One region of the Clostridium neonatale genome, then DNA from elsewhere that is predicted to be linked to it. Evidence: riboswitches for the same ligand, from Rfam matches in the RefSeq annotation. Region 1 holds a riboswitch; each other region holds the start of a gene.

Region 1 (4,296 bases):
TTTATGAAAGAAAAGCCATCAAGTAGATTTAGAGAAATAATAATGGTATTTGCTAAATATGGATTTGGATATATTTTCGATAGAAAAGATGAAGAACAAAAAAAATCTCCTGCTAATTTAAGAAAAGCTTTTGAAGATTTAGGTCCAACATTTATTAAGATAGGTCAAATATTAAGCACCAGACCAGATTTATTGCCAAAAGAATACATAGATGAGTTAGTTAAGTTACAAGATTCAGCGATAGTGGAAAATTTTGACGATATGAAGTTAGTTTTTGAAAAATCACTGAACACAACTATAGATGAAAGTTTTCAATATCTTAATAGGGCTCCAATAGCATCAGCATCTATAGCACAAGTATATGAAGGAATATTAAAAGATGGCAGAGAGGTCGTTTTAAAAATTCAAAGGCCTAAAATATATGAAAAAATAATAAAAGATATTGCTATTCTGATGAAGATATTGAAGATTGCTGAAGGAAGAATAAATATACCTATAATTGATCCTATAGAAGCGCTGGAAGAAATAAAATTCACAACAATTCAAGAACTTGATTTTATATCAGAAGCTGGTAATATAGAGAAATTTAGCGAGTTAAATAAAAATACTGCACCTATTTATGCACCTTATGTAGTTAGAGAGTTGTTAAGTGATAAGGTTTTAGTATTAGAAAATATTGATGGTATAAAAATAAATGATATAAAAGAGCTTGAGCAGAATGGATATGATATAAATGATATTGCTGATAAATTGACATTAGCATTCTGTAAACATATATTTGAAGATGGCTTTTTTCATGGAGATCCACATCCCGGAAATTTATTGATTTCAGAAGGGAAAATATGTTTTATAGATTTTGGCATAGTAGGACAACTAAGTGATAACATGAAAAAATGGCTTAATATAGCTACTCATGATAAAGAAAAACTGGTTAACTGCATTTTAGCAATAGCTATAAAGAAAGGAAAGGTCAATAAAGTAGATATATACGATTCAGTTTCATATATTTTCGATGTTTATTTAGAAACATCTATAAAAAATATAAAAATATCAGAACTTGTTCAAGAAATATGGAATATTACAAGGGAAAATAATATACAGTTACCTAGAGAATTGGTTTCCTTGACAAGGAGCTTAATTTTGTTAGAAGGAGTAATTGCTTATCTTGACCCAGATCGAGAAATAGTAAATGTAATTGCTAATTTTATGAAATCAAATAATAGAACTACGATTTTAAGATGTTTAGAGAAAGAAGAATTAATAATTTCACTATATTGTTTTACAAGAGATTCTATGAAAATTCCTACAAAGACTGTAGAGGTTTTGAATAAATTATCAGATGGAAAGCTTACACTAGATATACGAATTAATGAGATAGATGAAATAATTAAGCAAGCTAATAAAATGGTAAATAGATTAACAGAAGGTGTTGTTATTGCTGCGTTAATATTATCTTCATCATTAATTATCAGTAATGATGTTAAGCCTTTATATAGAGGAATATCAATAATAGGGATTGGTGGATACGCAATTGCTTTTATGTTAGCTATAAAAGTTCTAATATCTATGAGCAGAGCAAATGAATGTCGAAAGAAGAAATAAAACTAACAATAAAATCAAAAAATATTGAAATAAAATTAAAAATAAGGTATTCTATATCATATAAAAGTGAATAAAGTAAGAGATAGAGGCGCAATATTTAATAGTAATATTATGGAGCTAAGCACTTTGAAGTAATATGAAAGGAAATATTGCCGAAGTCTATAACTAATGCTTTAAGGTTATAGAGCTGGGGTTGCATAGAATATATGCAAAACTGTCACAAGTACTTTGTGGTGAGCTATCATTCGTGGTTATGTAAAACATATTATGTTTTTAAAGACCTTGGGTGTTATCTCAAGGTCTTATTTTTTTGATTAAGAATTTATTTTAAATTTAGAAAATAAATTTCTTAGAGCCATAATTGTATTTTATAAGTTAATTACTTAATTTCTATCTTTAAATTTATCACAATAAAGATTAGGAGGATCATTAACATGAAAAATTCAAGAAGCTACCGTGTGTTTTTATTGACATTAATTATGTTAATAATGGCATCGACAGCAGTTTTTGCAGCTGACGTTGCAGAGGTTAATGCAGAAAAATTTGGACTTTGGACTATACTTCCACCAATTATAGCAATCGCATTAGCATTTATAACAAAAAATGTTGTAATATCACTATTTATAGGAACTCTATCAGGATGTTTTTTATTACAGATTATAGGAAGTAATCCATTTATGGCTATTATTCAAGCATTTTTAGATTTTGTACAAAGAGCATTAAACTCATTAGCAGATCCATGGAATGCAGGTATTGTTCTTCAAGTTATGGTAATTGGAGGAGTTATAAGCTTAGTCAGTAAAATGGGCGGAGCAAAAGCAATTGCAGAGTCTCTTGCTAAAAAGGCAAAAACTCCAAGAAGTGCTCAATTAATAACATGGTTCTTGGGAGTATTGGTATTCTTTGATGATTATGCAAATTCATTAATTGTCGGACCAATAATGAAGCCGGTAGCAGATAAGATGAAAATTTCAAGAGAAAGATTATCTTTTATAATTGATGCTACAGCAGCACCAATTGCAGGAATTATGATTGTATCTACATGGATTGGGTTAGAAGTTGGATTAATAAAAGATGGTTTCACATTAATAGGTCAGGAAGTAGATGCATTTGGAGTATTTTTAAGTACGATTCCATATAGATTCTATAACATATTAATTTTAATTTTTGTTGTTGCTACATCACTTTTATTAAGAGATTTTGGTCCCATGAGAAAAGCGGAAATAAATGCAAGAAAAGGATACATATCAGATGCAAGTAAAGAAATTACTCTTGATAAAGATGTAGAAGATGAAATGGCACCTAAAGAAGGTGTTAAACTAAGCGTATGGAATGCAATTATTCCAATTGGAGCGTTAATGATATCAGCTCTGATAAGTTTTTATTATAGTGGATATACTGCAATTATGGGTGGTGAAGATGTTGTACTTCAAAATTTAATGACAACATCACCAGCTTCATTTACAGCTATAAGAGAAGCTTTTAGTGCATCAGATGCATCGGTAGCATTATTCCAATCAGCATTATTTGCATCTATTGTTGCCATATTTATGGCTGTATGTAAAAAAATATTTACATTCTCAGAAGCAGTAGAAGTCTGGATAGATGGAATGAAAGGATTAATCATAACAGGAGTTATATTAATACTTGCATGGTCATTAAGTTCAGTGATAAAAGAGTTAGGAACTGCAGCATATTTAGTTAAATTGCTTTCAAGTTCAATACCTCAATTTTTATTACCAAGTATAATATTCATTTTAGGAGCAGTTATATCATTTGCAACAGGTACAGCATATGGGACTATGGGAATATTAATGCCACTTGCGATCCCTCTTTCATACTCAATATCGCCTGAAATGGGATACGTTATAGTAGGTACGAGTGCTGTTTTAACTGGAGCTATTTTTGGGGATCACTGTTCTCCAATTTCAGATACGACAATTATGTCATCAATGGGAGCAGGATGTGATCATATTAGTCATGTTAGAACTCAAATGCCATATGCGTTATCTGTAGCAGCAATTACAATACTATTTGGATATATTCCAGTAGGATTAGGACTTTCTATATGGCTTGTATTACCATTAGCAACAGCTGCGATATTTGCACTAGTTTATTTCGTAGGTAAGCCAGTTGATAATGTAGAAGTGATTTAAGAATAAGCTATAAATTATATTAAAAACTACCACAGAATGATTTAAAAAGTTATTCTGTGGTAGTTTTTTTACTTAAATATTAATTAAAAAAGATAAGAATAACATATTGACATTTATAGGCTACAGGTGTAACCTATAAGCAGGGTTACACCTGTAGCTTAGAAAGGAAGTGCGGAATTGGAAAAAGAGTACTCTATAAGTGAATCAGAATGGGAAGTTATGAAAGTGTTATGGAAAAATCCTAATAGTACAATGAGTTTTATAGTAGAGCAATTAGAAGGAAGAGGCTGGAGTTATTCAACTATAAAAACATTGGTTAAGAGACTGACGGATAAAGAATTTGTAGTAGCAGATAAGAGTCAAGGGAAAAATTTTTTATATAAATGTGCAGTAAAAGAACAAGAATGTAAAATTAATGAAACTAAAAATTTTTTAGCAAAAGTATTTGATAATTCGTTATCTATGTTTGTATCTACATTAGTAAAAGAAAGTAATTTATCCAAAAAGGAAGAAGAAGAATTAATGAATATAATAAATA
Region 2 (4,296 bases), on a different contig from region 1:
ACATCAGAATATAGAAAATATATACAAAAAATAAATCATGTATAGAGTCTTTTGGTAAAGAAATTCTTGCATTTACTGTATTTATTTCTAAAGAGACATTTCCAGTTTAAAGTGCAGAAAGTGTAGTTTTAGGAAAACTTACATTTACCTCTGATATATAATAATTATTATCAGGTATAAGTATTTTAGCTACATCATTACCTTGTTTTTTTTATGTTTCAATTGCCTCATTAGCTTTATCTTCAGTAAATATTATATTTTCTTTTTTAGCTCTATCATTTCCTGTAGTTATTTGAATTGGAATTTGTGTGACGGAGCTGTCATTCTTTTCACTTACAACAGGTATGCTAGTTTGTTCATATTTTGAAGTATTGGATTTATGTTTTGATGAAGAAGAGCTAAAACTAATTGTAGCTTTTTTATTAAATCTTCCTGTAATAGCTTGGAATTTTTATTCATTAAAGTATCCAATTAATCTAATAAATGAATTTGCATCAGCATTAACTAATTTATAATTTTCATCTGTTCCTATTAGTTTATCATTGTCAGAATCAGAATTGGAAGATCTATACCATTCAAAGTGTATGGCGTCATTTAGGGTAATATCTCTATCAATTGTAAAAAATAATAAAAAAAGGTTGCAATTAAATAAATAATATGTTATTATAAATGAGTAGCAAATTTGCTAACAAAAAAAGTTTCATTTAGGTAAATAGTTTCTCGAGAATTAGAGATTATTATATCAATTTAGAATCTTTAATTTTAGGAGGAATATTTATGACAGATAAGACAATAACATGCAGAGATTGCGGAAGTGAATTCATATTTTCAGTAGGAGAACAAGAATTCTATAAAGAAAAAGGATTCGAAAATGAGCCTACAAGATGTCCATCTTGTAGAAGAGCTAAAAAAGAACAAAATAGAAGATAATTTTAGATTGTTATAGGTTGTAGTTTAGGCTACAACCTTTTTTGATATTCTATTATAATAAAAATGAATAATATATTAATTAAAAACCTCACTTATTAGCGATACGGAGAACTGTATCATAAGTGACAGACCAAAACTTGCTTTTTGTGGGGGGGAACTTATATAGCAGTGAAAGTAAATGTGAAATTTGCTGAAATTATATAATTAAAAATTAACAGAGAATCGTATTAAAAAGAATTAATTTATAAGTATAAATCTATAAACGAATTTTAATTTTTAATATTAATAAAAAAATTTTAAAAAGATTGACAAAAGCTAAATATATAGTTATCATTATGTCATAAAATTAAATATATGCCTCACTTTACTGTGAGGTAGAGGCGCAGAATCCAACAGTCTTTAGCAGAGCTAGAGAGAGCAATGAAGCTATGGAGAAGGGGATTTTGCCGAAGTTTGCAATATATCTCAGTGTTGCTTGCTGGGTCTGTAGTTAAGAGCTGCAGGACTGTCTTAATAAACTCCCCAGTTTATTAAGTTGTGCTATCTCAATTAGAAAGATGAGGGGATATTATATGAAATTTAAGCTAGGCCATATAGTAGTAGTTTTTATAAATTCATATAATATTATCTAAAATATTGAAGATAGTACCAGCCCTTTGGGTTGGTTTTTTTATTATAAAAAAGGAGAGGGTAAATATGAAAAAAAGATTATCAGCACTAATTTTAGCTGTGGTAACAGCAACAATGACATTAACAGGATGTGGGACAAAGGCTTCATCAGAAAATGTGTTTAGAGTAGGGATGGAAGCAGGATATGCACCTTTCAATTGGACTCAGCTGGATGATTCAAATGGTGCAGTAAAAATAGAAGGAAGTTCGGAATATGCTGGCGGATATGACGTAGAAATAGCAAAGAAAATAGCTGATTCATTAGGAAAAGAATTAGTTATAGTTAAAACTGAATGGGATGGATTAGTACCATCATTAACATCGGGAAAAATAGATGCTATTATTGCAGGTATGTCTCCAACAGAAGAACGTAAGGAAACAATAGATTTTTCAGATGTTTATTATAAGTCAGACCTAGTAATGCTAGTAAAAAATGGTGGAGCATATGATAATGCAACGACACTAAATGATTTTTCAGGAGCTAAAATAACAGCTCAATTAAATACTTTCCACTATTCAGTAATAGATCAAATACCATCAGTTAATAAACAACCAGCTATGGATAATTTCCCAGCTATGAGAGTTGCTTTAGAAAGCGGAGTTATAGATGGTTATGTCACAGAAAGACCAGAAGCCTTAAGTGCTCAAATGGCAAATGACAACTTTAAAATGATAGAATTTAAAGATGGTTTTGTTACATCAGAAGAAGATACAGCTATAGCAGTTGGTGTACAAAAGGGAAGTGAATTAAAAGATAAGATAAATGAAATTTTAAAAGGAATATCAGAAGAAGAAAGATTAGAAATAATGGATACGGCTATTAAAAATCAACCAGCGGCTCAATAGCTCAGGGTATAGATTATTATAAAAAGCCTAAATCCTATAATTAAATATTTTAAGGAGAGTTTTTTATGAGTCTAGAATGGATAATTAAGATACTGCAAAATAACTGGCCAATGCTTTTACGTGGGGCTGGAATGACATTATTAATTTCTATAATAGGAACATTAGTGGGAACGCTTATAGGTCTTATAGTGGGAGTTATAAGGACAATTCCTATTCCAGAAAAAGGAACTAAAAGAGTATTTCTAAAAATAATTAACTCAATTTTATCGATTTATATAGAGTTTTTCCGTGGAACTCCTATGATAGTGCAAGCTATGGTTATTTATTATGGATCTGCGGCAGCTTTTGGAATAGACATAGATAGAGTTTTAGCAGGACTATTTATAGTATCAGTAAATACAGGTGCATATATGTCTGAAATAGTAAGAGGTGGTATTGTTTCAATAGATAAGGGACAATTTGAAGCAGCGCAAGCAATAGGAATGAATCATTTTCAGACTATGATAAATGTAGTATTACCACAAGTTGTTAGAAATATTTTACCAGCAACAGGTAATGAGTTCGTAATAAATATAAAAGATACATCTGTATTAAATGTTATATCTGTATCAGAACTATATTTCCAAACTAAGACTATATCAGGAAATAATTTCAGATATTTTGAATCGTTCTTTATATCATGTATAATCTATTTCATTATGACATTTACAGTTACAAGAATATTAAGAGCAATAGAAAAGAAACTAGATGGACCAGAAAATTATATTATTGCAGGAAATCAAATGCAAGTTGAAACACCAGAAGATATAGCTAAAAAAGTTAATGGTAATGTGGTAGCTTAAGGAGGAATCGAAATGGAAAAAATAATTGAAATTAAACACTTAAGTAAATCCTTTGGAGACCATAAGGTTTTAAAAGATATAGATTTTTCAGTTAATAAGGGAGAAGTTGTTTGTATTATAGGATCTTCAGGATCTGGAAAATCAACATTATTAAGATGTGTAAATCTTTTAGAAAAACCAACAGGCGGGGAAATTATATATAATGGTGAAAATATATTAGATGATAAACATGATATATATAAATATAGAACTAAATTAGGAATGGTATTTCAGCAATTTAATTTATTTAACAACCACAATGTTTTAAGTAACTGTGTAGTTGGACAAATGAAGGTCTTAGGAAGAAGTAGAGAAGAAGCTGAAAAAGTTGCTATGAAGTATTTAGAGATTGTAGGTATGAGTAATTATATAAATGCTAAGCCAAAACAATTATCTGGTGGACAAAAACAAAGGGTAGCAATAGCAAGAGCATTATCTATGGAACCTGATGTAATATTATTTGATGAGCCAACATCTGCTTTAGATCCTGAAATGGTTGGAGAAGTATTAAAGGTAATGAAGGAACTTGCAGAAAGCGGACTTACTATGCTAGTTGTAACTCATGAAATGGAATTTGCAAGAGAAGTATCAGATAGAGTTGTATTTATGAATAATGGTATTATCGAAGAAGAAGGAGATCCAGAAGAGATTTTCAATAATCCTAAAAAAGAAAGAACAAGAGAATTCTTAAAACGTACTTTAAAAAACTAGGTTTATGCCTAGTTTTTTTGTATATAAACAATAGATTAAATGATGTTGAACATCAAAATTATTCTCTTACTGATGGATTTGCGCCTCATGGAGTCTAGCCTGTACTATTACAAAGGCATGGATTGATGAAGAGAAAAATTATATTTATATTTTTAGAAACAATGTTACAGTAAAATTGGTGATTTATACAAAAATATGTAACATTGTTTTTATATGTTCAAAATATATTGAATATAGATAGTATATAATATAAAGTTAT
Region 3 (4,296 bases), on a different contig from region 1:
TAGGTACTATGTGCAATTTTGAAAGAACATGATTCTTTCAAAAAAAGATTTGTGAAATCAGGATTTTGACTTTGAAATTAGTTTCTTTTAAAGGAAACTCCATCAGCTGAAGCTGAGGAGTGCTAAATTTCAACGAAATCAAAGATTTCGGAAATTTATGCATCTAGTGATGATGGCATAGAGGTAACACTCCTTCCCATTCCGAACAGGAAAGTTAAGGTCTATAGCGCCGATGGTACTGCATGGGAGACTGTGTGGGAGAGTAGGACGTTGCTAGGTAAGTTTAAGAGATAGTTAGAAATAACTATCTCTTTTTAGTTTATAATAAGCGATGATATTTGATTAACATCTCCATTCATAACTTTATATGTAGGATTAAATTCGTGCTTTATTTCAGGAGATAAATTTGAATGTATATATAATGTATCTAATCCAACTGACTGAGCACCTTTTATATCACAAATAGGATCATTTCCAATCATTATAGATTTTTTTATATCTAAATTAAGGTCACTAATTAATTGCTCAAAAAATTTTGAATCAGGTTTGCAAATATAATAATCAGATGAAAAATAGATTTTATCAAAATATTTTTCTATATCTAAAATTCTCATTTCATACAGAGTGAATACTTGTTGAGCATTTGATAATAGATAAATATTTTTTTCTTTTCTTTTTAGTAATTCTAATAGTTCTATTACCCCATTATAAAGTTTTAAATATTTTATTGAAAGAGTTCTAAACAGATGTGCTGTTGATTTAACTAAATCTTCAGATGGTTTAACTTCTTTTTCTTCATAAAGAATTTTAAATATATTTTCTAATGGGAAATCTGGATATTTAGTATGAGATAAAGATTTCTGTTTTTCTTTAAATTTATTAAGATATGATGCTTTTAATTCATCAGAAGAATATATAGCACCATTAAATGAATAAAACAATGAAAGTTTACTCCAAAGAATTTTAGATTTTTTATTAGTATGTATATCTACCAATGTTCCATAAAGGTCAAATATATAATTAGTATACATGAATAAATCCTTCTTTCTTGTTATAGATTGCACTATAAATTTATATAATATAAATCTTTATAATAAAAATAAAGATAACATATAAATTATTCTATATATAAGTTGATAAATCCTTGTTTAAGAATACTTTTTGGAAATATTCACATATGAAATTGTTATATATTATTTGACATGAAATCAGAATATATCTAAAATATAAGCATTGGACATAAATAGGGGGAATTATATGGAATCATATATAACAATGCTAATTATAGTGTGCCCACTAGTATTTTTAGCAGGATTTGTTGATGCAGTTGCTGGCGGTGGTGGATTAATATCACTTCCAGCATATATTTTTGCTGGTGTGCCTATATATGTGGCTTATGGAACTAATAAATTTGCTAATAGTATAGGAACTGCTGTAGCGACTAGTAAATTTTTCAAAAGTGGAAATATAAAATTAAAACTAGCTATATTATCAGCTATTGGTGCAATAATAGGATCTTGGCTTGGAGCAAAATTAGTTTTGATATTAGATGAAAAGTACTTACATTATTGTTTAATGATCATATTGCCAATTGTAGCAGTATTTTTATTATTTAATAGAAGTTTCGGTTCAGTAGAAGAAGAAAAAGAAATTAAAAAAAAAGATATGTATTTTATGTCTTTAATAATTGGATTTATAATAGGAGGCTATGATGGCTTTTTTGGACCAGGTACAGGAACATTTTTAGTACTAGCTTTCACCTCATTATTAGGATTTAATTTAATTACGGCATCAGGAAATGCTAAGGTAGTTAACCTTGCATCTAATATAGGAGCTTTAATAGCCTACATATTAGGCTCTAAAGTGTCATTTGCCATAGGAATACCAGCAGCAGTATGTTCAGTAGCAGGAAATTATATAGGAGCTCATTTAGCAGTTAAAAATGGAGCGAAATTCATTAAACCAATTATTTTATTAGTGGTAGGAATGTTATTTATAAAAGTTCTTTTAGGATTTTTTGATTTATAAATTTTATAATTATTTAGATAAATTAAAAAATATTTACATATTATTAATATAGTGCTATAATTATTAGTAATTTAATTAGGAAAAGCCTAAGGTAGAGGTGCTGTAAGCAATAAGTACTTATTATGAGCTGGCAAGCTATGATTAATTTAGGAAAGGTGCTATGGCCGAAGGAAGAAATTATGCAAAGATTTGTTTCTGGGTATACATAGAATATATGTATAACTGTCACGAAAGTGGAGAGCTACAGAGGTTTGATGAAACTATTTATTATAATTACATTTATTCATATATGAATATTTCAAAAGATTTCAAAAATAGTTTCGTCTTAGCTTTAGTGATTAACTCTACCCGTCTGGTTTTATATCAGACGGGTTTTCCTATTTAATTACAAAATTAAAAGGAGTGTATTAAAAAATGAAGATTCAAGGTGTAATTGTACCATTAGTAACGCCATTTAAAGATGGAAAGTTAGATGTTAAATCATATGAAAATATGATTAATCATTATATAGATCAAGGAGTAAATGGGTTTATGCCTCTTGCAACAACAGGAGAATCACCAACATTATCATCATGTGAGTATGAGGAAATAGTAGAGAAAACAATTGAAGTAAATAATAAAAGAGTTCCTATATATATTGGACTTGGAGGTAATAATACTAGTGAATTAGTAAAGAAAGTGAAGACAATAGAAAGATATGATATTGATGGGATACTTTCTGTTACACCTTACTATTCAAAACCGAGTCAAAAAGGAATATTTGAGCATTTTAAAAGCTTATCTGAAGCTACAAGATTAGATATAGTTGTATACAATATTCCATATAGAACAGGTGTAAATATAGAAAATGAAACAATATATAAGCTAGCTGATTTAAATAATATAATTGGAATAAAGGACTGTTGTGCTAACTTGAAGCAAACTACAGATTTACTTTTAAACCCACCAAAAGATTTTTCCATATTAACTGGAGATGATGGATTATTTTATAATACACTCTTACTTGGAGGTCATGGGGGAATAATGGCATCTGCACATTTAAGAACTGCTGATTTTATAAAAGTATATAATCTTGTAAAATCTAATAACCATGTGGATGCGTTAAAAGTATGGAAAGAACTATATGAATTTATTCCCCTTTTATTTAAAGAGCCGAATCCTTCTCCTATTAAGTTTTGTTTAAAGAAAAAAGGATTAATTGAGTCTGATGAAGTTAGATTACCATTAACAGCAATAAGTGATGAATTGAAAGAAGAATTGAATATAATATTAAGCAAATAATAAAATATGAACTATATATGAAACTGATATTATTAAATAATTTAATAACATCAGTTTTTATTAAATTATTAAGAGATTTTGTGAGAAAACGTTGTAGATTTTAATAGATATTAGAATGATAAACATTACTTTGAAGCAATTTTTTGACTGACTATGTAAAAAAGAGTAATATTATAGGGTACAAATTTAAAGGATGTGATAAAACAATGATGCCAAAACTCTTTACAATGTTCAAAAACAAAGAGATCACTAAGAATCAGGTGGCAAAAGATATAATAGCGGGAATTATTGTGGCTGTTATAGCATTACCACTATCAATAGCACTTGCTATATCATCTGGTGTTTCACCAGAAAAAGGTCTTATAACAGCAATTTTTGCTGGATTTCTAATTTCTTTTCTTGGGGGAAGTAAAGTTCAAATTGGAGGTCCAACAGCTGCATTTGTTACTATAATATATTCAATAATTGCAGAACATGGATTAGACGGATTAATTACAGCTGTAATTATGGCAGGAATTATATTAGTTATTATGGGTTTATTAAGATTTGGTTCTCTTATTAGGTATGTACCTAAAACTATAACAGTTGGATTTACTGCTGGCATAGCCGTTACACTTTTCTCAGGCCAGCTTAAAGATTTGCTAGGATTACAAATAGATAATGTACCAGCAGAATTTATTCCAAAATGGGAAAGCTATTTTGCAAATATGAATACATTAAATATATATTCATTAGCAATTGGAATAGGTTGTATAATAATAATTGCACTTTGGCCAAAGGTAAATAAGGTAATACCAGGATCAATGATTGCCCTTATAGTATCTACCCTTTTAGTACAAGTTTTACATTTGCCAGTAGATACAATAGGTAGCAGATTTACTGAAATATCATCGGCTATACCAATTCCAGCATTACCTTCATTCAGTATAGCTACTATAAATAAACTATTTGCACCAGCAATAACAATTGCAATATTAGGGGCATTAG

The links. Region 1 has a riboswitch for lysine ahead of CNEONATNEC86_RS00400 (Na+/H+ antiporter NhaC family protein). Riboswitches for the same ligand answer to the same signal wherever they lie in the genome.
Region 2: linked by a shared signal. The riboswitch ahead of CNEONATNEC86_RS20760 (transporter substrate-binding domain-containing protein) and the one ahead of CNEONATNEC86_RS00400 (Na+/H+ antiporter NhaC family protein) in region 1 are both predicted to bind lysine.
Region 3: linked by a shared signal. The riboswitch ahead of dapA (4-hydroxy-tetrahydrodipicolinate synthase) and the one ahead of CNEONATNEC86_RS00400 (Na+/H+ antiporter NhaC family protein) in region 1 are both predicted to bind lysine.

Annotation. Positions count from the first base shown of each region.
Region 1 is NZ_UICR01000001.1:87,177-91,472, forward strand. Features, by position in the region: gene CNEONATNEC86_RS00395 (ABC1 kinase family protein) at 4-1,602, shown strand; lysine riboswitch at 1,678-1,851, shown strand; gene CNEONATNEC86_RS00400 (Na+/H+ antiporter NhaC family protein) at 2,031-3,758, shown strand; gene CNEONATNEC86_RS00405 (BlaI/MecI/CopY family transcriptional regulator) at 3,936-4,296, shown strand, end outside.
Region 2 is NZ_UICR01000003.1:567,223-571,518, reverse strand. Features, by position in the region: gene CNEONATNEC86_RS20770 (hypothetical protein) at 309-515, shown strand; gene CNEONATNEC86_RS20765 (zinc-ribbon domain-containing protein) at 778-930, shown strand; lysine riboswitch at 1,298-1,481, shown strand; gene CNEONATNEC86_RS20760 (transporter substrate-binding domain-containing protein) at 1,627-2,445, shown strand; gene CNEONATNEC86_RS20755 (amino acid ABC transporter permease) at 2,511-3,287, shown strand; gene CNEONATNEC86_RS20750 (amino acid ABC transporter ATP-binding protein) at 3,300-4,037, shown strand.
Region 3 is NZ_UICR01000003.1:466,488-470,783, reverse strand. Features, by position in the region: rRNA gene rrf (5S ribosomal RNA) at 163-279, shown strand; gene CNEONATNEC86_RS20285 (HAD family hydrolase) at 315-1,031, opposite strand; gene CNEONATNEC86_RS20280 (TSUP family transporter) at 1,258-2,028, shown strand; lysine riboswitch at 2,113-2,280, shown strand; gene dapA (4-hydroxy-tetrahydrodipicolinate synthase) at 2,443-3,309, shown strand; gene CNEONATNEC86_RS20270 (SulP family inorganic anion transporter) at 3,516-4,296, shown strand, end outside.